DNA from 3 places in the Listeria marthii genome. Region 1 is predicted to be linked to each of the others. Evidence: predicted binding sites of a transcription regulator. Region 1 holds the regulator's gene; each other region holds the start of a gene.
The links. Region 1 encodes Rex, which represses fermentation and respiration genes when NADH is low (regulators of the CRP and FNR family bind a similar motif). Its sites were predicted from a motif close to TTGTGAAATATTTCACAA; they were not measured.
Positions count from the first base shown of each region.

Region 1 (10,743 bases):
ATTAATTTCATTTCCTACTCCTTTGTGAACGAACGGTTTTACTCTTTTTAACTTATCACGTGCAAGAATTGAATGGAAATAATCGGCTCATTTCCTATTGCAAAAGGCGCGCACATTATGGCATAGTTAAAGAAAAGGAGGTTGTGCTATGCTTCGTTACATCGCATTATTTTTTTTATTTGCATTTGTTATACTCATCACGATGCGGCTTCCAGCACTTCTGGCAAAATGGAAACCAACCATTCTTAGCTCTTTCTGGCTTCGAACGCTGACATTCATCATTATCGGCTACGTTTTAGTATTGCCCGCGCTTTACATAGGCCGTTTGTTACTAAAATAAGTTCAGTTGCTTTCACATCGCAGTTAGATGTTTTATACTGAGTAGTGGGAGGTGAATTATATGAAAAAAATGTTAGTAGAATTTAGAGATTTCGCGTTAAAAGGGAACGTACTTGACCTCGCTGTAGCGGTAGTTATCGGGGCTGCATTCGGGAAAATTGTTTCATCTTTAGTAGATAATATTATTATGCCACTTGTTGGCGTGCTTCTAGGTGGGCTTGATTTTACAGATTTAAGTTTCAAAGTCGGTAAATCAGTTATCCAGTACGGTGCTTTCATTCAATCCATCGTTGACTTTGTCATCATCGCTTTTGCCATTTTTATTTTCGTCAAAATACTTACTAGCTTTATTAAGAAAAAAGAGCAACCCGTGGAAGAAACACCAGTGCCTCCTACTGAGGAATACTTAAAAGAAATTCGCGATTTATTGAAAGAACAACAGAAATAACCGAAAAAAATCCTTCTTTTGTAGAAGGATTTTTTTATTTGTGTTAAACCACTAATTTGCCTATATGCACTTCCGTTAAACATTGATACTCCCACGTTTAACTTGTTCCAATAAGCTTTTCATGTTGTTACTAGTTTGTACAGCTAACTTATCTAAAGCAGAAATTGCGGCTGATTTATTCAGCAACATGACATCTATATCTGATGTTTTTAACTTTGTTGTCATTTAATTACGCTCCTATTTATTTAATAATATCTTTGGCATCTATACTTTCTCCATCAGGCAAACCTGCTCGATTTACAATAAGATTTTTATACACTGTCGTTTCATAGTTTCCTTTAGGTAATCCCGATTCATTTTGTATCTCCGTTGCTAAATTGTTAGCTATCTCTTCTTTAGGCAAACTATCTTTTTTAGAAAAGAAATTCATTGCAATTGCCATTTTCTTATTTTGAGGATCATCTTTTAAGAATAAAACTTTCAAATCGTCTACTGAAATTTCTTGGTTTTCTAAATATGCACTATAGACACTAGGAAAATACAAAGCAGCTGTGGCAATAAAATAGTATTCTTTTTCATAACCTACTGATGCAGTTTTATTAATCGCTTCATTTCTTCTCCCTAACAAATTATATTTTTTGCTATTCTTTCGGCAAATATATCTAAGTGCTCAAATTCTGTTTGATAAGCCTTTGCATATAAACCACTTACAATCGCTTTCTCAACTTCCCCCGCCTCACTTCGGGCATTCCCAACCTCATCTTTATTTAAAATTAAACCTACAATTACAGATGTATGAAACTAAATAGACTCCTCACTCTCTACCATGACAACAGCAGCATTCCGAGCAGGTACCACATTATTTACTTTCACATTTGTTTTATATTTTGTTTTCATATAGTCTATCGCTACTTGTTTAATCTCTTCCTCGTGTTTCTTCACTCGTTCTGCGGACTTCTCCCCATCTACAAACGAAAACCCTTGTCCTACATAATCCTGCACGGGCGTAGTGCCTTCTTGCGCTTTCTCTTGCTCTGTTTTTTCATTCATATTGAAACAGCCACCTAATAATAATAAACTTGCTAATAAAATCATTATTTTTTTCTTCATCTGTTCTCCTATCAGCTTCTGTATTTCATGCTCATCTTATATATTCTAGTATTCTTTTTATTTAGTAATGCCTTCTACATCTACATTTTCTCCATCGGGTAATCCTACTCGGTTTACAATGAAATTCTTAAATAAATTAATCGGGTACTCTCCTTTTGGTAAGTCTAGTTCTTCTTTAAATTCTTCAGCTAAGCTATCTACTACATTTTGCTTAGGAAGTTTATCTTCGTTTGAAAAGAAGTTCATTACAATTGTCATGTTCTTACTTGTTGCATCATCTTTTTTAAATAAGGCACGTAGCTCCTCTGCTGAAACTTGATTATTGTCTAAATATGCATTATATGCACTTAGATAATCATCATATCCTACAGTTATAAAATAATATTTCCCTTGATACCCTTTAGGTGAAGCTTTGATTAACGCTTCCTCTGTGTAACCTTCTAAATTGTATTTTCCCGCTAACTCTTCTGCAAATTCATCTAGATGATGGAACTCTACTTCATACGCTTTTGCATAAAGTCCCCCTACAATTGCTTGTTCAACTGCTCCTTCGCTACTAGACCCACTTCCTATTTCATCTTTTTTATTAAGCATAAATTTTACAACAACCGAAGTAGTAAACTGAATTGGCGCCTCACTTTCCACAATAACAACCGCACCATTTCGCGCCGGGACCACATTATTCACTTTCACATCGGTTTTATATTTTGTTTTCATATAATTTATCGCTGCTTGTTTTATCTCTTCCTCATGTTTCTTCACTCGTTCTGCTGATTTATTCCCGTCCACAAATGAATACCCCTGTCCAACATAATCCTGCACGGGAGTAGTGCCTTCTTGCGCTTTTTCCTGCTCTGTTTTCCCATTTATATTGAAACAGCCTCCTAAAAACAATAAACCTGTTAACAAAACAATTACTTTTTTCTTCATCTCTTCTCCTACCTACTTCTGTATTTTATCCCTTTCAAATCTTAATTTTTTCCAATTATTCGAACACTTAAATTGCTATAAATTTAAATCATCCAATTAACAATCATTTTTAGATTGTTACTCTCAAATAAAAATATAGTTAGATATCATCCTAAAATTATATCATAAATTCACAAAGTGCAATGTGACAGAACAACGAACAACGCTTCAATAAAATGCTGATATGATCCATTTTCAAGTAATCCCTTTTATACAAAAAGATGATTTTTTCACAATATATTCTTTTATTGATAATTTCTTCAAGTTTAATTGCCCAAACCTCCAATTGGCCAAAAAAATTAGGCTATCCACCCCCTATCAATTTCAAGAGGGAAAATAGCCTAATTAAATAAATTACAGTATTATTCTTGTTGCTTTTTCAATTGTATCGCTAAGAACATTTCGACTGCTGCGACAACTAAAAAGATAATTTGTAGAATAAATACATAACCAATAATCAGTAATTGCACCACCATCCATACTGCCAAAACAGCGGCGGCTGCAAACATGACTTCTTTTGTTCGTGGTAATTTTTTTAGTAAGTAAATTAGTGCTGCTAGGTGGAATAACCCAACAAAGACGAATAAAAATATGCCGGGTACTAAATAATCGACAAACGGTGAACCATCAAGTAAGCCAGTTGAAAGAGATAGTAGACCACCGCTTGGCATGAAAACCATTGATAATCCTCCATAAATTGCCCCAACTGCTGTAAAACCAACTATTAAAATACTACTGATACGTGTCCAGTTCATGGCGTTCTCCTAGTCGTTTTTCTAGTAGTATACCACGAAAACTTTTATTCTGCCGCTTTTCTTCGTTTTATTTTTTTGATTAAATCAATCAATACATAAACGGCAATTCCGCATGCGACAACTGTTGTAAGATACCAAGCCGGGCCAGATTCCGCGCGCACCCCGAGCCAATAAGTCACGGTTTTCGGATTGAAAAATGCAAAGCAAATCGCACAAAATGCAATCACTCGACCAATAATGGAATTCTCTCTCATAACAAGTGCATCTCCTTTTCTTTTATTATAACAATGGTTAGGGGATTGCTTCTTGCTTTTTCGGTCCCAAAATTGTTTAACGCATGACAAATTTTGGTTTTCCTCACAAAAAAACTACGACAAGGGGCTTCCCTGCCATAGTCCTATAAATTATTTATTAACGATGTTCACTTGCTGCTCATTTACGAGTGGATAAATTGCTAGTTCTTTACTCTCTAAATCCTCTTGATGCATATCCACGCCAGTAATTTGGCTATTTTCGTAAGTTCTATAATAATAGATGCCTTTATCAATATTGCAGCATGAGGAATAAATGGTATGCTCATATTTTTCCCCACCAACATCACAAAGCCCTTTTTGCTGTTCTACCGAGCCTAAAATATGGAAAAATTGGCTAATACTTTCAGATTCAGAATCACCTGAAATGGAATTCAACTTGGTAAACGTTGCCTTCACAAAACGAGACATGGAGGATAAATCACCAGGTAAACCAATCCCACCCATTCCGCGACTATAAGCATCCAAGTCAATTTCGCTAGAGAAAGTATTTTCTGGCGTTTTACTGGAAAGCGCACGATAATTATTTAAATTAAATAGTTGATAATCAAATGTTGGATTATTTGTTAATACCCCTACTGGATTATCATAGATGCGAAGACCATCTTTCACAGACTCAATCACGATGGATTCAGTTTGATCCGCCATCAACCAATGAAGCGGAGAAAGTGGCAGTTGCTCACTAAAACTAATATTAACAAGATTGATTTTATCAAGTAGTACTCTTGCTTCTTTTACAGTAGCGCATTGACTAAGAATCCATGGAATAAATTCAAATGGTGTCACATTATCTTTTCCTTCCGCAAATTCCTTATAATCAGCATTCCCTGAGAAATTGAGTCCCGCCATACTAAGCCCTTTTTCATTGGTGGCGTCGTAGTACAAAGGATAGTTTTCCATCACAGCAGCAATACCAATTAACGCATAATGTTGATTAATATCCTCTACCTTGCGAAAACGAAACGGATAATTTTTTGGCGTAACAACCACAACCTCTTGGTAAGAAAGTTCATAGTCAAAATTCCTTCCAAAATAGTGATCTTTTGTTGTATAAGTTATTGACGTACACATCAAAAATCCCTCCTCGAATTTTTCAGCTTACATGTATATAAGTACCCTAGGCATTTTGGGTAAAACATAATTTGTTGTTTTTTTCACAATAAAACGGAATAGCTGCTAATCGCTAACTCCCTCTCAGGGCGTGCAACCTAAATCATTAAAAAAATTTACTTTATCATAAGTTTGTTTTCATTTTTCCACTACAAAAAAAGATCCCTGAAAAAATTCAGAGACCTTTTTAAAATTGTTCGGTTGATACGATGCTTACATCATACCGCCCATGCCGCCCATTCCCATGTCAGGAACAGCTGATGGACCGTTTTCGTCTGGTTTGTCTGCTACAACTGCTTCTGTAGTTAATAGAAGTGCTGCAACGGATGATGCGTTTTGTAGTGCGGAACGTGTTACTTTAGTTGGATCGACAATACCAGCATCAATCATGTTTACCCATTCGCCGTTTGCTGCGTTGAAACCAACGCCAACTGCTTCGTGTTTCAAGCGTTCTACGATAACGGAACCTTCTAGGCCAGCGTTATGTGCGATTTGGCGAACTGGTTCTTCTAGAGAACGAAGCACGATGTTGATACCTGTTTCTACGTCGCCTTCTGCTTCAAGTGCTGCTACTTTGTTGTAAATACTTACAAGGGCAGTACCACCACCGGCTACGATACCTTCTTCTACAGCTGCACGAGTAGAGTTAAGGGCATCTTCAATACGTAATTTACGTTCTTTTAGCTCTGTTTCAGTTGCAGCGCCGACTTTAACGACAGCTACTCCACCTGCAAGTTTTGCTAAACGCTCTTGTAATTTTTCTTTATCAAATTCAGAAGTAGTTTCTTCCATTTGCGCACGAAGTTGATTTACACGAGCGCTAATTTGAGTGGAATCGCCTGCTCCTTCTACGATAGTTGTATCATCTTTTGTTACGACTACTTTGTTAGCAGTTCCAAGTTGATCAATGGTAGCTGTTTTCAGTTCTAAGCCTAAATCTTCTGTGATTACTTGTCCACCAGTTAAAATAGCTACGTCTTCTAGCATTGCTTTACGACGATCGCCGAAACCAGGAGCTTTTACTGCTACTACGTTAAATGTTCCACGAAGTTTGTTTAGCACAAGAGTTGCTTGAGCTTCTCCTTCAACATCTTCCGCGATAATTAACATTGGACGACCTTGTTGAACTACTTGCTCTAAAACTGGTAAGATTTCTTGAATGTTGTTGATTTTTTTATCTGTAATTAAGATATATGGTTTTTCAAGAACAGCTTCCATTTTATCGGAATCGGTTACCATGTAAGGGCTAGTGTAGCCGCGGTCGAATTGCATACCTTCTACTACGTCTAATTCTGTTGCAAAACCTTTGGATTCTTCAATAGTGATAACGCCGTCGTTACCAACACGTTCCATTGCTTCTGCGATTAATTTACCAACTTCTTCATCACCAGAAGAAATAGCTGCAACTTGAGCGATAGACTCTTTGCTTTCAATTGGTTTAGAGATAGCTTTTAATTCTTCGATAGCTGTTGCTACGGCTTTTTCGATACCGCGGCGAACGCCTACTGGGTTTGCTCCAGCTGTTACGTTTTTTAAGCCTTCTTGAATCATTGCTTGCGCTAAAACGGTAGCTGTTGTAGTTCCGTCCCCAGCAACATCATTGGTTTTAGAAGCAACTTCAGATACAAGTTTTGCTCCCATGTTTTCAAATGGGTCTTCTAATTCGATTTCTTTTGCAATCGTTACACCATCATTTGTAATTAACGGAGAACCGAATTTCTTTTCTAAAACAACATTACGACCTTTTGGGCCAAGCGTTACTTTTACTGCGTTTGCTAATTGGTCGACACCACGTAACATGGCACGACGAGCATCTTCACTAAATTTAATATCTTTTGCCATTTTATATTTCCCTCCGATTATTTCTTTTTTTAAAATTATTTAGTAATTGCTAAAATGTCACTTTCACGTAAAATCAGATAGTCAGTTCCTTCATACGTTACTTCTGTTCCAGAGTATTTTGCGAAAATTACTGTGTCACCTTCTGCAACTTCAAGTGTTTCTCTTGTTCCGTTTTCTAGAACACGACCTGAACCGACTGCAACAATTTTCCCTGATTGCGGTTTTTCTTTGGCAGAGTCTGGTAATACAATCCCACTCGCTGTTTTTTCCTCTGCTTCAAGTACTTCAATTACAACACGATCTCCTAATGGTTTTAACAATGTAAATGACCTCCTCTGATATAATTACATTTTTCATTTTAGCACTCGACACATCAGAGTGCTAATACAGTTATTATGATACCAAACTGAATAAAAATTGCAAGCAAAAACGTTTAAAAAATGGAAGAATTCTTATTTGCGGTAAAGCTTGATAACGAGTACAATAAGGAGAGCTATTTCCGCTTGTTTGAAGCAATTTAGCATGATTTTTGTTTTTAGAGAGGATGCGTCTTTTTTGGCTAAACGTTATATTACGATTGTGTTAGTTTATTTGTTATTACTGTTCTCTGCATCTATTGGAATTCCAATTGTTCAACATATTTTATTAAGTGTCACTTCCCTTTCGGCGGAAGATGCTGCGGCTTATGGAATGGTTATTTGGTCGATATTTTCTAATCTTTTATCGCTGGCTATTATCATTCCGATGCTTTATAGAAAACCAAAAGAAAATAAAATTGAACTCGGTGAAAAAACGAAACCACTATTTAGTATCGTTTGGATTATCGGTGGTGTCATTGGATTATATGTAGCGCAAATTATTTGTAGCATTATTATTACGATGATTTCTGGGGACATGAGCACGTCTGCAAATACGGAATTACTAGTTGATTTGACAAAAGCTGCACCGATTTTCTTGATTTTCATTTCCATTCTAGGCCCAATTTTAGAAGAGCTTGTATTTAGAAAAGTGGTTTTTGGTGGGCTGAGCAATGTCATGAATATTCATGTGGCTGCGGTTATTAGTTCGCTTTTCTTTGGACTGCTTCATGGGGATATTTCCTTTTTACTGACTTATTTTGTCATCGGACTGATTCTTTGTTTTCTTTATACGAAAACGAAACGGATTGTGGTTTCGATGGGCGCTCATATTTTGATGAACACGATTGTTTTGCTTTTGAGTCTCGGAATAATTGGAGGATAATATGAAAAATTCATTAATTAAGCAAAGTTTTCTTTATTTTGCGCTTGGTCTTGTATTTGTATATTTTGTTATTGTTCGTGTAGCTGAATATGGTTATGATATCCTTGCTTATATACTTATTATAATGACATTAATGGATTTTGGGATTGGTATCGGCTTGATTATTACCGGACTGAGAAGACGTAAAAAAAACCTGTAGAAAGTAAGTTTTAGCTTACCTTCTACAGGTTTTTTTATTCTGTTTTCGCTGGATAATTTTCCAGGAAATAGATTAACGTTTGTAATTCCGTTGTAAGATCGATATGGTGCACACGAACTTGTTTTGGAACACTGATACGAGCTGGTGTAAAGTTTAGGATACCTTTAACATCTGCTTCGATTAAACGATCTACCGTTACTTGTGCTTCGTCAGCTGGAACTGTCAGAATAACTACTTCCACACCGTTTTCACGAACAATTTCTTCCATATCATTTAAATGATAAATCGGAATATCTTGTTGAACACTACCTACTTTCGCTGGATCCACATCAAATGCAGCAACGATTTTGATATTATTGTTTTTCATGAAATTATAATGTAATAATGCTGTCCCTAGGTTACCAACACCGATAAGTGCAACATTTGTCTGTTTGTCCTGACTGAGTGTTTTGCTGAAAAAGTCGAGTATGTATGAAACGTTATACCCGTATCCTTTCTTACCTAATGCGCCAAAGTACGAAAAATCACGTCGAATAGTCGCTGAATCAACTTTCACCGCTTCACTTAATTCCGCTGATGATACTCGTTCCTTACCTGACTCATCTAGGTATTTCAAGTAACGATGATATAATGGTAAGCGTTTTGCTGTCGCTTGTGGAATTTTAGTTGTTTCCTCCATCATGCCTTCTGTCCCTTCTTCTTTTAAATTTTTTCTGAAGTTGAAGCTTTTGTGAACTGTACTTCCTTTCACATGCTTGCTTATATACTATAAACATTTCACAAGGAATGCACAAACTTTTTGCTCATAACTTTCAAGTAAGGTTTTGTCCCGCAAAATATCCGGTGCAGTCCTTCTTTTCTATTCTACGCTAAAATCACAAATAATGCGAGTGTTTTCACAAACTAACTGATTCGTGAACAATTGGCTATCTCATTGCGATTACTTGGCTTTTAAGATAAACTAGTAGGGAGAACGTTCGAGGAGAGAGATTATGATATTATTACAAGTTCAGCAAATTTCTAAATTCTTCGGTGCAGAAGTAATTTTAGATAATATTAAATTAGAAGTAAAAACTGGTGACCGAATTGCTTTAGTTGGCAGAAATGGCGCAGGAAAATCTACTTTACTTAAAATCATCGCAGGCAAAATGAGCTATGACGGCGGAACCATTTCCAAACCTAAAAGTGTCGAAATTGGCTATTTGGCGCAAAACACTGGGCTAGAGTCTTCCAAAACTATTTGGGATGAAATGCTTAGCGTGTTTGACTCACTTCGAAAAATGGAAGCTGATTTGCGCAAAATGGAGCTTCGTCTCGGCGAACCAGAACTATATAATGACCCGGAAAAATATCAAGCATTGATGACGGATTACGATACATTGCAGCATACCTTTAAAGAAATTGGCGGGTATACGTATGAAGCTGAAATCCGCTCTGTTTTAAATGGTTTGCGCTTTTATCCTGATGATTATGAAGTGGAGATTGCTTCTTTAAGTGGTGGGCAAAAGACACGGCTCGCACTGGCCAAATTGTTGCTTGCTAAACAAGACATTCTTGTTCTCGATGAACCGACCAACCATTTAGATATCGAAACGTTAGCATGGCTAGAAACGTATTTACAAAACTACCACGGCTCCTTACTTATCGTATCCCATGATCGCTACTTCCTTGATAAAGTCGTTAACCAAGTATACGAAATCAGCCGCACCAAAATCGATCACTACAAAGGCAATTACAGTTCGTTTGTCAGTCAAAAACAAGCCAAACTGGAACAAATGTGGAAAGAATTCGATAAACAACAAAAACAAATTGCAAAACTAGAAGATTTTGTCGCAAGAAATATCGTTCGCGCATCCACAACTAAACGCGCGCAAAGTCGAAGAAAACAATTAGAAAAAATGGATGTGCTCGGTCGACCTCAAGGGGATGAAAAAGCCGCTCACTTTGGTTTCCAATTTGAAAAGCAAACCGGTAAGGATGTTTTAATGGTAGATCAGCTAAGCATTGGTTATGCAAAAGACAAGCGCATTGCTTCCAATCTAACCTTCGAAATGAAACGCCAAGATAGCCTTGCACTCGTTGGCCCAAATGGAATCGGCAAGTCTACCCTACTTAAAACACTTATTCGCGATATTCCAGCTCTAAGCGGCGAATTTCACTTTGGCGCTGGCGTGAAAATTGGCTACTACGACCAAGAACAAGCCAAACTAACTTCCAACAAAACCGTTTTAATGGAACTTTGGGATGATTATCCTGAATTAAATGAAGTTAATGTCCGAACAACACTTGGTAATTTCCTATTTTCAGATGACGATGTGCTAAAAAATGTCCAATCACTCAGCGGTGGCGAAAAAGCGAGACTCGCGCTTGCTAAACTCACTTTACTTGAAGCCAATGTCCTCATTCTCGATGAACCAA
Region 1 is NZ_JAASWB010000001.1:266,577-277,319, forward strand. Features, by position in the region: gene HCJ55_RS01355 (copper resistance CopC/CopD family protein) at 1-11, opposite strand, end outside; gene HCJ55_RS01360 (hypothetical protein) at 149-340, shown strand; gene mscL (large conductance mechanosensitive channel protein MscL) at 401-787, shown strand; gene HCJ55_RS01370 (hypothetical protein) at 863-1,012, opposite strand; partial or broken gene HCJ55_RS14065 (DUF1672 family protein) at 1,029-1,897, opposite strand; gene HCJ55_RS01380 (DUF1672 family protein) at 1,955-2,827, opposite strand; gene HCJ55_RS01385 (hypothetical protein) at 3,229-3,621, opposite strand; gene HCJ55_RS01390 (hypothetical protein) at 3,666-3,875, opposite strand; gene bsh (choloylglycine hydrolase) at 4,026-5,003, opposite strand; gene groL (chaperonin GroEL) at 5,256-6,884, opposite strand; gene groES (co-chaperone GroES) at 6,920-7,204, opposite strand; gene HCJ55_RS01410 (CPBP family intramembrane glutamic endopeptidase) at 7,440-8,126, shown strand; partial or broken gene HCJ55_RS01415 (DUF4305 domain-containing protein) at 8,128-8,332, shown strand; gene HCJ55_RS01420 (redox-sensing transcriptional repressor Rex) at 8,360-9,007, opposite strand; gene HCJ55_RS01425 (ABC-F family ATP-binding cassette domain-containing protein) at 9,318-10,743, shown strand, end outside.

Region 2 (10,743 bases), 130 kb from region 1:
ATAAAGAAACCAAGCTCAGAAAACGAATCTACAGCCGTTTATGCCTTTTTGACACAGTATTTTAACAAGACAAATCAAGCTAAAAATGGTAAAATCACCAAAGAGTTGTTAGAGAAAATGGACACGTCAAATCCTGAAACGACCCATTTTTTCGATTATATAAATAAAGAAATAACTCTTAAGAAATAACGGAAAGAAGTTGGACAAATGAAAAAGCCCTCTGTACGTGAGATTATTGATCAAAATCATTTTGATACAATATATGAACCGATTGTTGCTGTTGAAGATACACGCATTTTCGGCTATGAGTCACTCACCCGCTTGAAAACAGATCACTGGAATGCGATTAGTGATTTTATCGAAGAAGCGGAACAGGATGGTCTGCAAAAAGCATTTGAACTGCTCACGCTTCATAACGCAGTGAAACGCTTTAACAAAAGTGGAGATACGCCATTATTTGTCAATATTTCCTATGATACCTTTTTAGAAAATCAAGAAGAATTACATGATACCCTTCTTGATAACGGGAAAATAGTTTTTGAATTTTTGGAAACATCCAAGTTACCACAAGAGCGAATGAACGACTTAGACAAACAACTACAGCTATTCCAGAAAAAACATGAGACTAAATTTGCTATTGATGATTTTGGCTCCGGTTATGCGGACTTACACCGTGTCTTTGCGCACCATTCTGACTTTGTAAAAACCGACCGCTTACTACTTCGAGATTTATTCGAAAGCGACGGCAAAAAAATCTTCTTTGAGCAACTGCATAATTACGTCAAAAAACACCACAAGTCCTTGATTGTTGAAGGTGTCGAAACAAAAGAACAGCTACAATTCCTCCAAGAGATTGGCATTCCTTACGCGCAAGGTTATTATTTTCATTAAGTTTAACAAAAGAAAATCTGATTGTTTTCAGGTTTTCTTTTTATTTTGAATCAGTTGTTATTCTTCTTTCCCCCATGTAAAATAGAATAGAATGAAAAAGGAGTGCTGAAAATGACTTTAAAATCAGGTTTTGACTATCTAAATAATCCGCTATTAAACAAAGGAACTGCTTTTACAAATGAAGAACGGGCAAGCTATCACTTAGACGGATTACTGCCACCAATTATCGAAACAATCGAACAACAAGCCGCGCGCATCGAATATCAAATAGAAAACTTAGAAACAGCTTTACATAAACATCAACTTTTAACCAACTTATATAATGAAAATCGCACACTTTATTATTATGTTGTAACTAAAAATGTCACCGAGTATTTACCACTTATTTACACGCCAACAATTGGCGATGCTGTAATCCATTATCATACAGACTATAATGCTCCAGATGAAGCTTTATTTATCGATGCTTTTGCTCCAGAAAAACTACGTGCATCGATTGAAAACTATGCTAAAAACAATCCGAATATCGATATGATTGTAATTACAGATGGTGAAGGTGTGCTAGGGATTGGAGATTGGGGCGTGAATGGTGTCAAAATCGCTGTAGGCAAATTAGCTGTTTATACGGTTGCCGCTGGACTTGCACCAGACCGCGTGCTCCCTGTTGTGATTGACGCTGGTACAAACAACGAAACACTCCTTGAGGATCCACGCTATTTAGGCAATAAACGTCCCCGACTTTCAGAAAATGAATACGATACATTTATCGCTCAATTGGTCGATGCAATGACAAGCGTTTTCCCAAAAGCCATCCTTCACTGGGAAGACTTTGGGCGCGCAAATGCAAGTCGTATTTTGCATAATTATCGCGAGGAAATTTGTACTTTTAATGATGATATTCAAGGAACCGGTGCGATGGTCGTTGCCGCAGTCCTTGCCACTATTCAAGTTTCTCGCATCCCCTTAAGCGAACAAAAGATTATTATTTTTGGTGCCGGAACTGCTGGTATTGGTATCGCTGACCAACTTAGCGGACAATTAATGCGCGAAACTGGCCTCTCTTTTGACGCTGCAAGAAAACATTTTTACTTAGTTGACCGAAATGGTTTAGTCCTTGATCACATGACTGATTTAACTGCTGGCCAAAAGAAATATACGCATCCCGCTTCTGACTGGGAAAATACGCCGGTAGATACACTAGAACATTTAGTTGAAGCTGTTCATCCAACCATGCTAATCGGCTGTTCTGGCGTTACTGGCGCGTTCAAAGAGAGCATCGTCAAAAAAATGGCGGAGCATACCGAACGACCAGCAATTTTACCACTTTCTAATCCAACCAAATTAGCCGAAGCAACTGCCGCAGATTTGATTAAGTGGACCGATGGAAAAGCACTTATCGTCACAGGAAGCCCGTCTAAACCAGTAGAATACCAACATACTACCTATGAAATTGGCCAAGCAAACAACGCCCTACTTTATCCAGGACTTGGACTTGGTGCCCTTGTTACCCGCGCCAAATATATTACCGACGGCATGCTCGCTGCCGCATCAATGGCTGTCGCTAAGCAAATTTCGCCAAACGAACCCGGTGCTGCCCTTTTACCACATGTCCGCACCCTTCGCGAAACGTCCCGCGCAGTAGCAATTGCTGTCGCCAATCAAGCAATAAAAGAAAACATCCAGCAAACGAAATTAACCAACGTCACCGAAGCCGTAGAGCTTGAAATGTGGCAACCTACTTATAAAGGAGTTTAGTTATGTTCTATAAAACGAAGCAATCACTAGATCAACTCGTCCAAAACGGCTCCACTCCCGGAATTAGTTATCAAATTAAAACTAATCATCTGGAAGAAAATAACATCATGGGGTTAAAAGCTGTTTTTCCAGAAGCAGAAATCTTACCACGAACAACAGAAAACATTTATGATATCGCTTCTTTGACCAAAGTAATTGCTACGACTACTCGTATTTTACAACTTATCGAACAACAAAGATTCCAATTAAACGACCCTATTCAAATGTATTTGCCAGATTTCCGGTACAATAATGTTACGATTATGCATTTACTCACACATAGCTCTGGGCTCGCACAAAATATCCCTAACTTCCAAATGAATGCACCCGAAGATGTAATGCGTTATGTGTACGCGACTAAACAAGTTAATCCACCCGGAACGGAAGTCACTTATGCTGATGCTAACTTCTTACTACTAGGTTATTTAATTAGCAAAATCGACGGCAATTATGAACAAACCATTCAAAAACATATTCTAGAACCCTTAAAAATGACTCAATCAGGGTTTCATCCAACAAATAAAAAACAAGTCATCCCAACTGAACTTGATCAAACACGCGGCTTAATCCAAGGTGATGTCCATGATTTCAAAGCTTGGACAGCCAAATCAGGCACCGGTCACGCAGGCCTTTTTAGTACGCTAGCTGATCTTTCCAAGTTCCGCGATGCGCTTATTTTGCAGCACGGGTCGCCAATCTTATCCGAACAAATGTTACAGCTCATGCAAACCAATCATACTCCTGGCCTCAACCGAAGTCGCGGGCTAGGCTGGGATCTGCGCGATGATTCTGTTTTATATCACACCGGCTTCACTGGAACTTTCATGGTACTCGATTTAAAACACCATGCCAGCTTAATCGTTCTTTCTAACCGTGTCCACCCAAGCCGCGCCAACCCAAATTTCGTTGATAAGCGTGACAGCATTGTCGACACTTTTTTAGAAGAAGTTTCAAACACAAAGGAAGTCTAGCATATTAGCTAGGCTTCTTTTTCTGCCGTTCGCCTCCCGCCATATTTTCGACAAAAAAACTGTATTAACACAGCCTTTGAAAGCCTTTTCTAGTTATATAAAAGAAATTTATTTTCTTTCTCGTTTTATATTGTTTTCATTTTCACAAAGGAGTATGCTGTTCAATGAAGAAAGATTCTAAAGACTAGTTTCTGGCTTTAAGTGAAAAGGAACACAATTGAAGGAGGAAATTATAATGACAAAAGCATGGGATGGTTTTAAAGGAACCGCATGGCAAGAAAGCATTAGTGTAGGACAATTCGTCCAAGATAACTACACTCCTTACGATGGCGACGAAAGCTTCTTAGAAAAAAGTACACCAAGAACAACTAAACTAAATGAAAAAATAAATAAACTAGTAGAAGAAATGGATGCAAAAGGTGGCGTGCTCGATATGGATAACGCTATCGTATCAAACGTTGCATCGCACAAAGCAGGCTATGTTGACCAAGAAAATGAAGTCATCGTTGGTTTACAAACAGATAAACCATTCAAATTAGCATTTATGCCAAACGGCGGTCTTAGAACTGCGGAACAATGTTTAACTGACAACGGCTATTCCATCGACCAAGAATTACACGACTTTTACGTAAAAAATCGCTCGACTGCAAATGATGGTATTTTTAGAGCATATACAGACGATATCAAACGTGCGCGTCACTCCCATATCGTTAGTGGCCTTCCAGATGCATACTCACGCGGAAGAATCATCGGCTTATACCAAAAACCAGCTCTATACGGCGTAGATCGTTTAATCGCTGAAAAACAACAAGACTTGAAAAAAATTGCCATTTCTTCTGATGAAAATATTCGTCTACGTGAAGAAATTTGGTTACAAATCAAAGCACTTAAAGACTTAATCGTTTTAGGTAATGAATACGGTCTAGAACTTGGTCGTCCAGCTGAAAATGCAACCGAAGCTGTACAATGGACTTACATGGGCTACCTTGCTTCTATCAAACAAGCAAACGGTGCTGCAAGCTCATTCGGTCGTATTCCGATTTTCCTTGATATCTACATCCAACGCGATTTAGAAAAAGGCATTATCACCGAATTCGATGCACAAGAATTAATCGAACAATTAACGCTTAAATTACGAATGGTCCGTTTTGCAAGAACAGATGGTTATAACGAACTTTACGCTTCCAACCCTACTTTCGTTACAACTTCTATGGCTGGTATGGGCGCAGACGGTCGTCATCGTGTGACAAAAACAGATTATCGTTTCTTACACTGCCTAGATAACTTAGGAAACTCCGCAGAACCTAACTTAACTGTCCTTTGGGATGCTCGTTTACCTGAAAGCTTTAAAGAATATTGTATGAAAATGAGCGTGAAACATTCCTCCATTCAATACGAAAATGATAAATTAATGCAAGAAGAAGGCTACGGCGATATGCAATGTATCAGCTGTTGTGTTAGCCCACTGAACCCAGAAGCAGACAAAGACAAAGGCGAAACACATAACCTACAATATTTCGGTGCTCGTGTTAACGTCCTTAAATGTCTTCTTGGCGCAATCAATGGTGGTAAAGATGACCTTCACAAAAACCAAGTATTCAACGTTGTAGAACCAATTACAACCGAATACCTTGGATACGAAGAAGTACTAGAAAAATTCGATAAATCAATGGACTGGTTAACAGACACATACGTTGATGCAATGAACATCATTCACTTTATGACAGACAAATACAACTACGAAAGTATGCAAATGGCCTTCTTACCATCCAAAGTAACAGCCAACATGGGCTTCGGTATTTGTGGATTCGCTAACGTTGTAGATAGCCTAAGTGCGATTAAACACGCCAAAGTAAAAACTATCCGCGACGAAGATGGCTTTGTATATGACTATGAAGTAGAAGGCGACTTCCCTCGTTACGGTGAAAATGACGACCGTGCCGATGACATCGCTGTAATGGTCCTTAAAATGTTCAAAGACAAACTAGACTCCCATAAACTTTACAAAGATAGCGAAGCAACCGTTTCTGTTCTAACAATCACTTCTAACGTTGCTTACTCTAAACAATGTGGTAACTCCCCAGTGCATAAAGGACCTGTATTCGATGAAAATGGTAAAATCATCAAAGAACCAGAATTCTTCAGCCCAGGAGCAAACCCTTCAAACAAAGCAAAAGGTGGTTTCTTAGATAACCTTGCAAGTCTTTCTAAATTACCATTCCACTATGCTAATGACGGAATTTCCTTAACTATCCAAGGAGCTCCAAAAATGTTCGGTAAAACAACCGAAGAACAACATCATAACCTAGTTGGTATTCTTGACGGTTACTTTACAAAAGGCGGACAACATATCAACTTGAACGTTCTTAACCACGAAGAAGTAATCGAAAAAATCAAAGCCGGCATCCCAGTAATCTTACGTATCAGCGGCTACTGCTTAAACACCAAAGATCTAAACGAAGAACAAAAAATGGAACTTTGCCAAAGAATGTTCCACGAAAAATTAATCGGTTAAAATAAAAAAGTACCAAATCTGCGAAAAACAGATTTGGTACTTTTTTTATGCGTTCGAAACTTCCGCTGCGTAAGCTCCTGCCGTATGTCCAGTCACTAGCGCGCAAGTAATATTATATCCGCCTGTATAACCATTGATATCAAGTATTTCCCCACAGAAAAATAGTCCTTCCATCAACTTCGACTGCATCTCTTTCGGCTTGATTTCCTTCACAGAAACCCCACCACCAGTTACAAATGCCTTTTCAAAATCAAGCGTACCATTCACCTCAAAAGTGAAATCTTTTAATAACTGAATAAACTGCTCGATTTTTTTCGGACTCACTTGTTTATATTCAGCCGTTTCATCTAGTTCTGCTTTTTCAAGTAAAAACAACAACATTTTCTCTTGTAAAAGCGAACTTAAAGAATTTTTCAATGCTTTCTTCGGATTTTCCTCTAATAATTTATACACATCTTTTGCAAGTTCCCCAGCTGACACATTCGGGAATAAATCAAGACGCATCTTCACCGTACCCGCGCCCGTTTTCTTTAATTCGCGAAGCACAAACATGCTACAACGAAGCGCTGCTGGTCCTGATACACCAAAGTGCGTGAAAATCATATCCATTTGATGGGTAATAATCGGCTTGCCTTTTGCATTTAAAACCGATAGTGAAATATCTCGAAGCGACGTCCCTTGTAACACTTTTTGCTTAATAAAAGGTTCGCTGGATGTAATCGGCACTTCTGTCGGATATAGCTCTGTGATAGTATGTCCCGCTTTTTTCGCCCAAGCGTATCCGTCACCAGTCGAGCCTGTCCGAGGAACAGATTTACCGCCAACTGCGACAATTACCGCGCTAGCTGAAATCTCTTGGCCGTCTTTGAGCGTCACACCTTTAACATGTCCATCCTCGTAATCAACTTGTTTTACAGCTGTTTGCATGTAGATTTTTACGCCAAGCTTTTCCATCCGCTGAATCATCGCCTCGGCAACAGAACGTGCGCTATTCGATACAGGGAACATTCTGCCGTGGTCTTCCTCTTTTAGAGCCACACCTAGTTTCTCAAAAAAGCGAATAATATCTTCATTATCAAACGCATGAAACGCACTATATAAAAAGCGACCATTGCCTGGAATATGCTTTATAATTTCTTCTGCTGGTCGTCTGTTCGTTACATTACAACGTCCGCCACCTGACATAATTAATTTACGTCCCAGTTTCGGCCCTTTTTCAATTAATAGTACTCGTTTATTTTTCTCGGCTGCACTGATAGCCGCCATAAGTCCTGATGGTCCGCCACCAATGACAATTACATCATAATCCATTGTCCCGCTCCTTTGTTTTTATCCGAGTATAAGTATAGCAAGCATTGCGTTCACTGCCAAGCCTTTTTCACCAAACAAAAACCCGAGAAAGCTCTCAGGTCTGTTTTTTAAAATCTAATTTCGATTCATATTCGTAAAAATAAGTAGTAATCTTAGAAGTTCCAGTACAGCTACAGCCATCGCAGCAACATACGTCATTGCAGCGGCACTTAGTACTTTTTTCGCTTGTGGAAGTTCTGATGATGCAACCAGTCCGCCGCTCTCTAATTGAGCGAGTGCTCGTTTACTAGCGTCAAATTCAACTGGCAATGTAATTAATTGGAATAGTACGCCCACTGCCATCAAAATAATCCCTAGTAACATGAAACTAGCAAAGTTTGCGAGCATTCCGATAATCAAGAACACCCATGAAATATTGGAGCTAAACATCGTTATCGGAACAAGCGCCGAACGAAAACGCATAAACGCATAATCTTGTTGATCTTGTATCGCGTGTCCTACTTCATGGGCTGCGACTGCTGCCCCGGCGATAGAACGCCCGCGGAAGTTAGCTTCAGAAAGAAAAACCGCTTTTTTTCGAGGATCATAATGGTCACTTAACATTCCTTTTGTTTCATGAACAGGAACATTCGTTAATCCATTTGTATCCAAAATACGACGTGCAACCTCGGCACCAGTTAAACCGTTTGCTACACCAACTTTGGAATAATGTGCATAGGTAGTTTTTACCCGATATTGTGCCCAAAGTGGGATTGCCGCGACGATAATAAAATAAATAATATACTGACTAAACGACATCTAATCATCTTCCTCCTACTACTTTTTTTCAGTGAATATCCTTATCTCTTAGTATAAATTAACTACCACTAAGACTCAACCTCTTTCACTCATCATGAGGAAATTCTAATGTAAGGTGACCTTTTTTTATGGTTTTTTCATATACAAACCACAAAACCGCAACCGTTAACCAAAAAGTCGCGTAGCCAATTTCCGGCAAGAATTTTTCAAGTCCCATATAAATCGGCATTTGCCCAAATAAATAATCAATGACATCATTATGAAATACCCAAACAGCTGCAATCATAAAATGACCAATCCGAAAACGATAAAACGGTGCATAAAGAATACCTTCCACTGCCATAAAACCATGCGTCAAAATTAACACCACAGAGCCCCAAACTAGCATCCCTTGATCAACCATATAAAAAATATTCATCCCAACTGCCCACAAACCATACTTCACTAAACAAACAAATCCTAGCGCCTCCATCAAAGGCCAGTGCTTTTTCCCAATAAAAGCAACTAGCGCCAAAGTAAAGAACAGAATTGCCGTTGGACTATCTGGCACAAACAGCCAAAAACGCGGCTCTGTTATTTGTAATTGCGGTAAATACCATATGTATCCATAAATCGCTCCAAGTAAATTCCCGAAAAAAAGTACTCGTAAAAAGGCCCGATTTGCGAGCAAACTATATAACAATGTATCCCAGCTCCTTAAAAAAATCCTAGCAAAGCAAGGAAACAACGCGACTTTCACACCATTTCCCTACTCACTAGGATTTATCCCTTATTCTTTTTCCGTATCCATTTGCTGTAAAATTCGAACTAACTTATGAAAAGTTGCTTCATCACGTGTATCAAGCGCCTCATCAATTTGTTGCAATAATTTCTCTCTTGAAAATTGGTGCACCGATTGATAAATAAGTGCGTCCGCCATTTCCTTCTCCTCATCAGCAAGTTTCAGCGCTGTAAAAGGATTGTCTTCACGAACAAGTGCGTATTCGGGAGAGCTCATTGCCTCTTCAAAATGAAGTTCGACATATAACTCTTCGTCCCAATTCAAACGAATATCGTGAAATGCTTTCTCTGGATCAGTCGTCATAATGTTACCTTTAAAAAATAGGAACGGCTCGGATTCAACGCCGTGAGCACTAAGTGAAAGCCCACGCGCACACCCTTCCAAATTATCAACAAAATGAACATATTTTACAATTTGATCATGGCCAGCAATATAATTTAAAACCCACATTGCTTCTCTAGTCTTCATCTGGTGTTTATTTAAAAACCAGCGAATAAAATCTTTCTTCTCGTCTATTGAAATGGATGCCTTCATCTTTCCTCAGTCCCTTCCTGTATTCTTTTTAGCCTTTAATCAACTAAAGATAAAATCTCTGTGTCTTCTGGCTCAAGTTCCAAATAGCTACGCAAAATTTCTTGTGATTTCGCGTGTTCGCCTTCTTCTCTTAAAAATAAACCGTATTCCTTTAAGAACGTAGGATTATTTGTAAAATGTGGATAAGCCAGTTCATAATTTGCTTTTGCTTTATTATATTGTTCTGTTTCCTGATATGCAACACTTACGTCCCAGAAAATTTGTGGTTCGGAAACAACTTCTTCCCCAAGGCCTTCTACTAATTCGATGACCCCTTCATAGTTTTCCTTCGCAAGTAATAATTTGTTCAGTTGCATAATCGCTTCCGAATATTCCTCATCCAGCACGATCGCCTGACGATAAAATTCTTCTGCTTCTTCTGGTAAACGCAGTGTAACAGCCAGTTTCCCAGCTTCTAGGAACATTTCTTTATTAAATTCATCTTGCGTTAAACCATCTTTGAGTACCGCAATCGCTTTTTCCGGTTCGCCATTTTCTTCATAACTTTTCGCTAAATAAGAATAGAGCGTTGTGTACGATGGATCGTGTTCGCGCAAATGTTCCAGCGCGTGAATCGCTTTCGTGTAATCTTTGGCCTGATAAGCCGTTAAACCCATCCCGAAAAGTGTATCGACCGACTCTTTGTCTTCGAGTGCGCGCTCATAGTAAGATAACGCTTCTTCAAACGCCCCACTAGCTGCAAACGCTTCGGCAATCCGTTCATAGACGGACACAGCACCGTTCGAAATAATCGTTAACCCAGCTTCGACAGCCGTTTGATAAGACTGTACCGCCGACGCAAATCTCGCTTGCGATAAATAATATTCCCCTAGTGCAAAATCAATAATCGGCTCATTTGGCGCGATTTGTTTGGCTTCGAGTAATTTCTGCTCACTTACTTCAAACAAACCTTGCATCTGATACAAATCAGCTAACACGAGCAAACTTTCAATATATGCTTCATCTTCTTTGTTCACTTTTTCTAAATAATCTTGCGCAGAGTCGATATCGTCTTTTTCAAGTGCGACCTCGGCTGCTCGGACAAGCAATTCGCCTTCATCCTTGTATTTAGCTAACAGAAGTTCATATAAATCTTCTGTTTCATCTAA
Region 2 is NZ_JAASWB010000001.1:132,551-143,293, forward strand. Features, by position in the region: gene HCJ55_RS00695 (glycoside transferase) at 1-189, shown strand, start outside; gene HCJ55_RS00700 (EAL domain-containing protein) at 208-891, shown strand; gene HCJ55_RS00705 (NAD-dependent malic enzyme) at 1,003-2,646, shown strand; gene HCJ55_RS00710 (serine hydrolase domain-containing protein) at 2,649-3,656, shown strand; gene pflB (formate C-acetyltransferase) at 3,892-6,171, shown strand; gene HCJ55_RS00720 (BaiN/RdsA family NAD(P)/FAD-dependent oxidoreductase) at 6,217-7,482, opposite strand; gene HCJ55_RS00725 (zinc metallopeptidase) at 7,597-8,280, opposite strand; gene HCJ55_RS00730 (DUF1405 domain-containing protein) at 8,366-8,962, opposite strand; gene reoY (proteolytic degradation factor ReoY) at 9,050-9,595, opposite strand; gene HCJ55_RS00740 (tetratricopeptide repeat protein) at 9,631-10,743, opposite strand, start outside.
Region 2: the regulator Rex is predicted to act here: its motif matches at 3,856-3,873, upstream of pflB (formate C-acetyltransferase).

Region 3 (10,743 bases), on a different contig from region 1:
TTGAGGGTGACTCAGCTGGTGGTTCCGCTAAACAAGGTCGTGACCGTTTATTCCAAGCAATTTTGCCGATTCGTGGTAAAATTTTGAACGTAGAAAAAGCGCGTTTAGATCGTATTTTAGCTAACGAAGAAATTCGAACTATTTTTACAGCAATGGGTACTGGTTTTGGCGGAGATTTCGACGTTTCTAAATCTCGTTACCACAAACTAATTATTATGACTGATGCCGATGTTGATGGTGCACATATTCGTACACTACTTCTTACGTTATTTTATCGTTATATGCGTCCACTGCTTGATGCAGGTTATATCTATATTGCACAACCACCGCTTTATCAAATTAAGCATGGTAAACAAGTGGAGTACGTATACAGTGATGGACAATTAGAAGATTATCTAGCATCCCTTGATGGAGACACTAAATACAGCATTCAACGATATAAAGGTCTTGGAGAAATGAACCCTGAGCAACTTTGGGAAACAACCATGAATCCTGAACACCGTACACTACTTCAAGTCAATATCAAAGACGCTATTGATGCCGATGAAACTTTTGAAATGTTGATGGGTGACCGCGTGGAACCTCGTCGTAAATTCATTGAAGACAATGCACAATACGTTAAAAACTTGGATGTTTAATAAATATTTCCCGGGTAATAATTGGGATATTAATTGTTTTTAAAAGGTTTGAACTAGATTCAGCCTTACTTTTGAAAGGGAGGTTTCTCTAACAATGGCAGAAACACCAAATCAACGAATAACAGAGATAAACTTAAATAAAGAAATGCGGACTTCATTCTTAGACTACGCGATGAGCGTAATTGTTGCCCGTGCCCTACCAGATGTTCGTGACGGATTAAAGCCAGTTCACCGTCGTATTTTATATGCGATGAATGACTTAGGTATGACTTCTGATAAAGCCTATAAGAAATCGGCGCGTATTGTTGGGGAAGTTATTGGTAAGTATCACCCCCACGGCGATACAGCGGTTTACTTTACAATGGTTCGGATGGCGCAAGATTTTAGTTATCGTAATATGCTAGTTGACGGACATGGTAACTTTGGTTCGGTCGATGGTGATATGGCGGCAGCGATGCGTTATACAGAAGCACGTATGTCAAAAATTTCGATGGAACTACTGCGCGATATTAACAAAGATACGATTGATTACGCGGATAACTATGATGGTTCCGAGCGCGAGCCAGTTATTTTACCAGCGCGTTTCCCTAACTTACTAGTCAATGGTTCGTCAGGTATCGCGGTTGGTATGGCTACGAATATTCCTACCCACCATCTTGGTGAAGTTATTGACGGCGTTTTGGCGCTGAGTCGTGATCCAGAAATTACTATTCGTGATTTAATGGAATACATCCCAGGACCTGACTTCCCTACTGCTGGGATGATTATGGGACGTAGTGGAATTCGTCGCGCTTACGAAAGTGGTCGCGGTTCGATTACTGTTCGTGGTCGTGTTGACATTGAAGAAAAGAAAAATGGTAAAGAAACAATCGTTATTACTGAAATTCCTTACCAAGTAAATAAAGCGCGTCTAGTTGAACGTATTGCCGAACTAGCTCGTGAGAAGAAAATTGACGGTATTACTTCCCTAAATGATGAGTCTGACCGTTCCGGAATGCGCATCGTTATTGAAGTTCGTCGTGATATTAGCGCAAGTGTTATCGTGAATAATTTATTCAAAATGACAGCACTTCAAACTACTTTTGGTATTAATATGCTCGCACTTGTCGACAACCATCCAAAAGTCCTTAATTTAAAAGAAATCCTTTATTATTATTTGGAACATCAAAAAGTAGTTATTCGTCGCCGTACTGAATTTGAGCTTCGTAAAGCAGAAGCTCGTGCTCATATCTTAGAAGGTTTACGAATCGCTCTTGATAACATTGACGCGATTATTAAATTAATTCGTGGATCAAAAACTTCCGATGTCGCTAAAGAAGGTTTGATGACACAATTCAACCTTTCTGATAAACAAGCGCAAGCCATTTTAGATATGCGTTTGCAACGTTTAACAGGTTTAGAACGCGAAAAGATTGAAGAAGAATATCAAAACTTAGTGGCATTAATTAACGATTTAAAAGCCATTTTAGCTGATGATGAACGTATTCTTGAAATTATTCGTGAAGAATTAGAAGAAATCAAAGTTAAATATGCGGATAAACGTCGTACAGAAATCTTGGCTGGTGATTTAGTAAGCCTTGAAGATGAAGACTTAATCCCAGAAGAAGAAGTAGCAATCACGCTAACTAAACGTGGCTATATTAAACGTTTACCATTATCGACTTATCGTAGTCAACGTCGTGGTGGCCGTGGTATTCAAGGTATGTCTACACATGAAGATGATTTCGTAGAACACCTTGTTGCAACGAGCACGCATGATACGTTACTATTTTTCACTAACACTGGTAAAGTTTACCGTTCGAAAGGTTATGAAGTGCCTGAATACGGTCGTACCGCCAAAGGTATCCCAATCATCAACTTGCTTGGAATCGAAAGCCAAGAACAAGTGAATGCCGTGATAAATCTATCCGAATTCACCGATGATAGCTACCTATTCTTCACGACAAAACATGGTGTCGTGAAGCGTACAACCCTTTCTCAATTTGCGAAAATTCGTCAAAGTGGTCTTCGTGCAGTTGAACTTCGCGAAAACGATGAACTTATTTCTGTTCAAATGACAGATGGTAGCAAAAACATGATTATCGCAACGAAACATGGACAATCTATCTACTTCCCAGAAGAAAATATCCGCGTAATGGGCCGTACAGCTGCTGGTGTTCGTGGTATTAGACTTCGTGAAGACGATGAAGTTATCGGCATGGAAGTACTGGAAGATGACGAAAAAGTACTCGTTGTAACGGAAAAAGGTTATGGTAAACAAACGCCAGCTTCCCAGTATCCGCTTCGTAATCGTGGTGGTATGGGTGTTAAAACCGTTACAATCACTGAGAAAAACGGTAACTTAGTAGCAATGAAAACTGTTACTGGTGAAGAAGACTTAATGCTAATGACCGTGAGCGGCGTCTTGATTCGTTTTGAAATCGAAACCGTATCACAAACAGGTCGTAGCGCAATGGGTGTCAAACTAATTCGTCTTGATGAAGATGAAAAAGTAGCCACTGTTGCAAAAGTTCCAAAAGAAGAAGATGAAGTTGAGCTTGAGGAAGAAATCGACGAAACATTAATCACGCAAGTTCCTGATGAAAGTTTTGAAGATGCTCCTGGAAGCGACATAGAAGAATAAAACCAAGCTGGAAATGACTCTAATTTGCGAATTAGAACGATTTTCCAGCTTTTTTTCGGTATTAAAAAGCGCTTTTTGGTCGCATTTTATGTATAATATCTTTAATACGTCTAAAAAAGGGAAGAGTTGAAAAAAATGCGCAAACTGATCCAATTTCTGTTTATAGCAGTAGTTTTATTTTTAGTGGAATATGTTTTAATTAATCAAGCAGCCATACTTTTCTTAGTAACAAGTGCGATTATTCAATTATGCGGGGTTGTTATTACGGTTCGGCTACTCCTATTTGATCAGCGGAATACTAGCTCAAAAGTCGCCTGGATTGCGGTTATTTTCATTTTACCTGTACTTGGAACGATTAGTTACCTTGTGTTCGGTAGAAACCCAGCAACTAGAAAATTCAGCACAGCTCAAGTTACGGAAAAAGCTAAATTAATAAATGCAGTTCATGCAATTCCGAATAACACCAATGAAAAATTACCAAGACTCTCTAAAAGGATTGCTCATTTAACCTCCATAGAGCCGATTAAGGGGAATAAAATTGAAATACTAACAAATGGTGAAGAAACTTTCCCAGTGCTCTTAGACGCGCTTAGAAAAGCGGAAAACCACATCCATATTCAATACTATATTTTCAAAACGGATGAAATTTCTACCGAGATTCGCGATATTTTGGTAGAAAAAGCGAAATCTGGCGTTGAAGTTAGATTTATGTTTGATGGACTAGGTTCAAGTAAGCTCCATAAAGCCTTTTTGGCCCCTTTAAAAGAAGCTGGTGTTAGTATTCACGCCTTTGATCCAATTTCCTCGCCGTGGATTGTAAGAACGGCCAATTTAAGAAATCACCGTAAAATTGTCGTGATTGACGGGCAAATAGGCTTCACGGGTGGGCTCAACATTGGGGAAGAATACCGTTCCAATACGCCTGATTTCCGTGTTTGGCGCGATACGCATATTAAAATCACCGGTCAAGCCGTAATCGAACTCCAAGAATCTTTCCTAAACGATTGGATTTATATGGAAAATCGAGCTGGCGCTGCCGACGGATTTATCAGCGAAACCGGATTAAAACAGTATTTCTCTCCAGTTGATATGGGCGACGAATGGGCTCAGGTCATATACGGCGGACCATACGATAAAGAAAAATGGGTTCGCGATTCGATGCTTGATTTGATTGATTCCGCTAAAGAGTCAGTTTGGATTGTGTCGCCCTACTTTGTTCCTGATGAGGAATCGCTTGCGGTTATCCGCCGGGTTGCAATGAGTGGCGTTGACGTACGGGTTATCATTCCTGGAAAAGGCGATCGCGGGATTTCATTCCACGGAAGTAATGCTTATGTGAAAACGATGATTGAGGCAGGCGCGAAAATGTATGCCTACGCCGATGACTCTTTTGTTCATGCGAAGGCAATGTTAGTGGATGGAACGCGTGCAGCTATTGGGACTGCGAATTTTGATGTTCGTAGCTTTAGATTGAATCATGAATTAATGGTGTTTTTATATGATGAAAGCGAGGCTATGCATCATTTAAAGCGCGATTTCAAGAAAGATTTTGAAGATAGCCGATTATTTACGATGAAAGACATGGAGAATAAGCCATTGTTTACGCGTATAAAAGAAGTTCTATCCAGTTTACTATCACCAATTTTATAATTTAGGAGTGGAAAAATGAGTGGAGATTTAAAACTTAGACCGCTTGAACGAGAAGATTTGAAATTTGTTCATCGGTTAAATAATGATGCGAAGATTATGTCGTACTGGTTTGAAGAGCCATATGAGGCATTTGTCGAGCTTCAGGAGTTATATGATAAGCACATTCACGATCAGTCAGAACGCCGTTTTATTTTAGAATTAGATGGCCAAATGGTTGGATTAGTCGAGTTAATGGAAATTGATTATATTCACCGAAGAGCGGAATTTCAAATTATTATTGATCCTAAGTTTCAGGGACACGGTTATGCTGTGTCTGCCACAAAACTCGCGATGAAATATGCTTTTCACGTACTAAATCTGCATAAATTATATTTAGTCGTTGATAAAGTAAATGAAAAAGCAATTCACATCTATGAAAAAGTTGGTTTTATTCGTGAAGGCGAACTAATTGATGAATTTTTTGTTGATGGAACTTACCACGATGCGATTCGAATGTGTATTTTCCAACAACAATATCAAGAAATGGATATTTAAAAGGTGATTGGCGCGGGAAAAGTTGCGCCAGTCATTGTTTTGGGTCAAAAAAAGTTCTATAATAAGGTTTTAGTGAAAAAATTATGGTATCATGAAGTATTAAAGTTTGTATTATTTTGATGGAGAAAGGATTGGCGTGCATTGGCTACAGGCATTGGGACAGCTAAAATGATATTATGCGGAGAACATGCAGTTGTATACGGAGAACCGGCAATTTCAGTCCCATTTACACAAGCAGTAGTAACGACAAATGTAGAAGCTTCTACAAAAACCAAATTCTCTTCGGCATTTTTTACAGGTGATTTAGAAGATATGCCTGATTTCTTAGCGGGAATCAAAGCATTAGTTGTAGACGTTTTAAACAAAATTGGTAATGGTGAATGTGTTTCTATTCATGTTATGTCAGGCGTTCCAATTGGACGAGGATTAGGATCAAGTGCCGCAGTAGCAACAAGTATTGCGCGCGGCTTATATAAATATTTCAATCAAGAATTAGACTCTAAAAAACTATTAGCAATTGTTAATGCGGCAGAAAAAATTGCTCACGGTAATGCTAGTGGTGTTGATGCCATTACGGTTGTTAGTGAAAAGCCAGTTTGGTACGAGCGAGATCGAAAACTAGAAATTATGAGCTTTCCTAAAAAAATCACGTTCGTCGTAGCGGACACAGGTGTTCCAAGTGAAACGAGAGACGCGGTTAAGGATGTTCAAGTGTTATACAAAGAAAACGAAGCTAAAATCGGTAAAATAATTAAGCAACTCGGCGATATTTCCCGGGAAATAAAGACGCATTTAGAAGGCGATGCAGACACTGTGAAGATTGGTGCTGCAATGAATCAAGCACAAACTTATTTGGAAACTTTGACAGTAAGCGATAGCAGTTTAGAGAAATTAATTAAAGTAGCTAGAAGTAGTGGCGCAGACGGGGCAAAACTTACAGGCGGTGGTCGTGGTGGATGTATTATCGCTGTAGCAAAAAATCAAGAAATCGCTGAAAAAATAACGAAGGCGCTTCATGATGCTGGAGCTGCACAAGAATGGATTTTTACGATTGGAGAAGGTAGTTATGAGAGCGACAGCCATCGCACACACGAATGTGGCGCTAATTAAATACTGGGGAAAACGCGATGAACACTTGATTCTACCTGCAAATAGCAGTTTATCCTTCACGGTAGATAAATTTTATACAAAAACAACAGTAGAATGGGACAAAAATCTATCCCAAGATACATTTATTCTTAACGATGAACAAAAAACGGATGCAAAAGTAGCTCGTTTTATAGATAAAATGCGTGAAGAATTCGGCTTAACAGCAAAAGCAAAAATCATTTCCGAAAATCACGTACCAACTGCGGCCGGACTAGCTTCATCGGCATCGGCATTTGCGGCGCTTGCGCTTGCAGGGTCGAGCGCAGCAGGCAGAAACGATACAAAAGAATATATTTCCAGACTGGCTCGATTCGGCTCTGGATCTGCTTCTCGTTCGATTTTTGGCGATTTCGTTATTTGGGAAAAAGGCGAGCTTGCTGATGGCAGTGATTCATTCGCGGTACCTTTTACTAACAAATTATGTGATAAAATGTCCCTTGTAGTCGCAGTCGTTTCGGACAAAGAAAAGAAAGTTTCTAGCCGTGATGGCATGCGTCTAACCGTTGAAACATCCCCGTTTTTCGAAAACTGGGTAGCTGCTGCTAAGACGGATTTGGAAGAAATGAAACAAGCTATTTTGGACGAAGATTTCATCAAAGTTGGCGAAATCACAGAGCGAAACGGCATGAAAATGCATGCGACAACACTTGGCGCAGAGCCACCCTTCACTTATTTTCAACCACAGTCACTTGAAATAATGGACGCCGTTAGAGAATTGCGCGAAGATGGCATACCAGCTTATTTTACAATGGATGCCGGCCCTAATGTGAAAGTGATTTGTGAACGTGAAAATGAAAATATCGTAGCAGAGAAGTTGTCAGGTTTGGCTAAAAACGTTCTAATTTGCCACGCTGGTAAGGAAGCGAGTGTTATATCAGATGAAAAATAAACTACAGGTTAAAATACCCGGAAAATTATATGTTGCTGGTGAATATGCGGTTGTAGAATCCGGTCACACAGCCATTCTAACTGCGGTTAACCGTTATATAACGCTAACGCTAGAAGATAGTGAGCGCAATGAATTATGGATTCCACATTATGAAAATCCAGTTTCATGGCCAATCGGCGGCGAACTTAAACCAGACGGGGAACATTGGACTTTTACAGCTGAGGCAATCAATATCGCGACAACGTTCCTAAAATCAGAAGGCATCGAGCTAACTCCAGTGAAAATGGTCATTGAAACAGAATTAATCGATCAATCTGGCGCAAAATATGGACTAGGTTCAAGCGCAGCCGCAACGGTAGCTGTAATCAACGCGCTGATGACGAAATTCCATCCAGAAATATCCATGCTGAAAAAATTTAAACTAGCTGCACTTTCCCATTTAGTCGTTCAAGGAAACGGTTCATGTGGTGACATTGCATCTTGTATGTACGGCGGCTGGATTGCGTATACAACATTCGATCAAGAATGGGTGAAGCATCGTTTAGCGTATAAATCACTGGAATGGTTTATGAAAGAACCATGGCCGATGCTACAAATCGAAACATTAGAAGAACCAGTTTCAACATTTTCAGTTGGTTGGACGGGTACACCTGTGAGTACTGGCAAACTTGTTTCGCAAATTCACGCGTTTAAACAAGAAGATAGCAAAAATTATCAACATTTCTTAACTAGAAATAACGAAATCATGAAGCAAATGATTCAAGCTTTCCATACGAAAAACGAAGAATTGCTTTATGCATCAATCAAAGAAAATCGTCGTATTCTTCAAGAACTTGGAACAAAAGCGGGCGTCAACATTGAAACGAGCTTGCTAAAAGAACTAGCAGACTCAGCCGAAAATATGGGCGGCGCAGGAAAATCTTCCGGTTCTGGTGGCGGAGATTGCGGAATAGCTTTCTCAAAAACGAAAGAACTCGCCGAAAAACTAGTTCAAGAGTGGGAATCGCTTGGTATTAAACATTTACCTTTCCATACAGGGAGAGTTCAAATTACTGAATAATGGAGATATCACTAATAAAGCCGAACAACTTTTACATAAAAGTTGTTCGGCTTTTAGTTTGATTACTAAATCTTTTTTTCCGTCTTATCTTTATTAGATAAATCAGCTGCATGATTAAAAATAACCACACCAACAACTGTCAAAATGCCAGATTCTGCACCAGAAAGAATATCCATGAAATATAATATGGATGGTAAAACAATACCTATAATTCCAATTATTAATTCAATCATTCGAAATATCTTTAATTTTTTACTCACCCAACCACTCCTTGTGGAATTAAAGTATGCGACAAAACTAATATACCATGAAAAACAACTTTTCATATAAAAATCATTTCCCATTTGTTTCGAATTTCACAATCTAGGGAATAGTGAACAGAATAAAAGTTTGTGAAATATTTAATATATCAGGTTTTTGAACTAAGATATCAAATCAGATATAATGAGTTAGAGTATGAACATAGTGATTTTAAAAATGCTAATCAGTTTTAAAAAAGTTTGTGAGTTTTTTTAAAAGAACTAAATAGTAAAAGGCATTTTTTCAGTTACATAGGAGTTCTAAAAAGCTTCTTTCAGCACTCCGGTAATGGTATTTTTGCGCAAAAATACACATTAGAAAACATCAAAAGGAAAAGAGGGGATTCGGGTGTCAAAGGTACTTAAATCTTTGCTACTCACGGCACTACTTGGGGTTACCGGCCTTATAAGTGGTTGTGGTGACTTGACGGTACTTAATCCAAAAGGGCCAGTTGCTAAAGGTCAGTCGGACTTAATTATTTATTCGATTATATTTATGCTGGTTATTGTTTTGACGATTTTTGTATTGTTTACAATTATGTTGGTTAAATACCGCGAACGGAAAGACATTTCAAACTACGAGCCAGATATGCATGGCAGTAAAAAACTGGAAATTTTTTGGACATTGATTCCAGTGGCTATCGTTATTGCTCTAGCTATTCCGACGGTAAAAACAATTTATGCAGGGGAAGAAGCACCAAAAGTGACTTCGCATAAAGATCCAATTATTATTTACGCAACAAGTGCAGACTGGAAATGGATTTTTAGTTATCCAGATGAGTCGATTGAAACGGTGAACTATGTAAACATTCCAACCGACCGTCCTGTATTATTCAAATTAACTTCCGCAGATACGATGACAAGCTTTTGGGTTCCGCAATTAGGTGGACAAAAATATGCGATGTCTGGCATGACGATGAATTTATATTTACAAGCAGATGAAGTTGGTACATACAAAGGTCGTAACGCAAACTTCAACGGCGAAGGTTTTGCAGATCAACGCTTTGATGTAGTAGCTCAATCTGAAAAAGATTTCAAAAAATGGGCAAAAGAAACAAAAGCTAGCTCACCAGTTATTACGCAAGACATCTATGACCGTCTGTTAATTCCTGGAAGCTCTAAGCAAAAAACTTATTCTGGTACGCATTTAGCATTTGTTGATGTTGCAGCTGATCCAGAGTATGTTTTCTATGCCTACAAACGTTTTGGTTATGAGATGACAAATCCACATAATCCAAACACAAAATCGACCATTTCTGACAAACCAATGCTTCCGGTTCGTCCTGTTACAGTAACTAATCCGCAATTTGAGCGTCATGATATGAAGCCACAAATTATTAAAAATGGTGAAGGTTACCATGAGGACAAACACCGTGAAGACGAAATGAAGAAAATGGAAGAAGACATCCAAACAAATGAATTCAATAAAAAAGAATCGGATGACGCAGGGAAGTAAAAGGGGGGACATAAGGCATGAAATGGAATGAGTTTATCGTAACTGGTGACCCGATGATTTTAGGTGCGCAAATTTCTATCGTACTTGTAAGTATTGGTGTTGTTGCGTTACTAACTTATACAAAAAAATGGAAGTGGCTCATGAAAGAGTGGATTTCTTCCGTTGATCATAAAAAAATAGGTATTATGTACTTGCTTGCTGCTGTCTTAATGTTTTTCCGTGGCGGTGTGGATGCGCTAATGATGCGTACCCAGCTCGCTTTACCGGATATGAAATTTTTAGACGCACAGCATTACAATGAAGTATTTTCTACGCACGGAACGATTATGATTTTATTTATGGCGATGCCGTTTATCATTGGCTTGATGAACATTGCCGTACCACTTCAAATTGGTGCGCGTGATGTAGCATTTCCGTTTTTAAACAACTTAAGTTTTTGGACGTT
Region 3 is NZ_JAASWB010000004.1:201,019-211,761, reverse strand. Features, by position in the region: gene gyrB (DNA topoisomerase (ATP-hydrolyzing) subunit B) at 1-638, shown strand, start outside; gene gyrA (DNA gyrase subunit A) at 733-3,261, shown strand; gene cls (cardiolipin synthase) at 3,397-4,911, shown strand; gene speG (spermidine N1-acetyltransferase) at 4,927-5,445, shown strand; gene mvk (mevalonate kinase) at 5,587-6,555, shown strand; gene mvaD (diphosphomevalonate decarboxylase) at 6,512-7,483, shown strand; gene HCJ55_RS08705 (phosphomevalonate kinase) at 7,473-8,543, shown strand; gene HCJ55_RS08700 (hypothetical protein) at 8,609-8,803, opposite strand; gene qoxA (cytochrome aa3 quinol oxidase subunit II) at 9,192-10,298, shown strand; gene qoxB (cytochrome aa3 quinol oxidase subunit I) at 10,316-10,743, shown strand, end outside.
Region 3: the regulator Rex is predicted to act here: its motif matches at 8,934-8,951, upstream of qoxA (cytochrome aa3 quinol oxidase subunit II).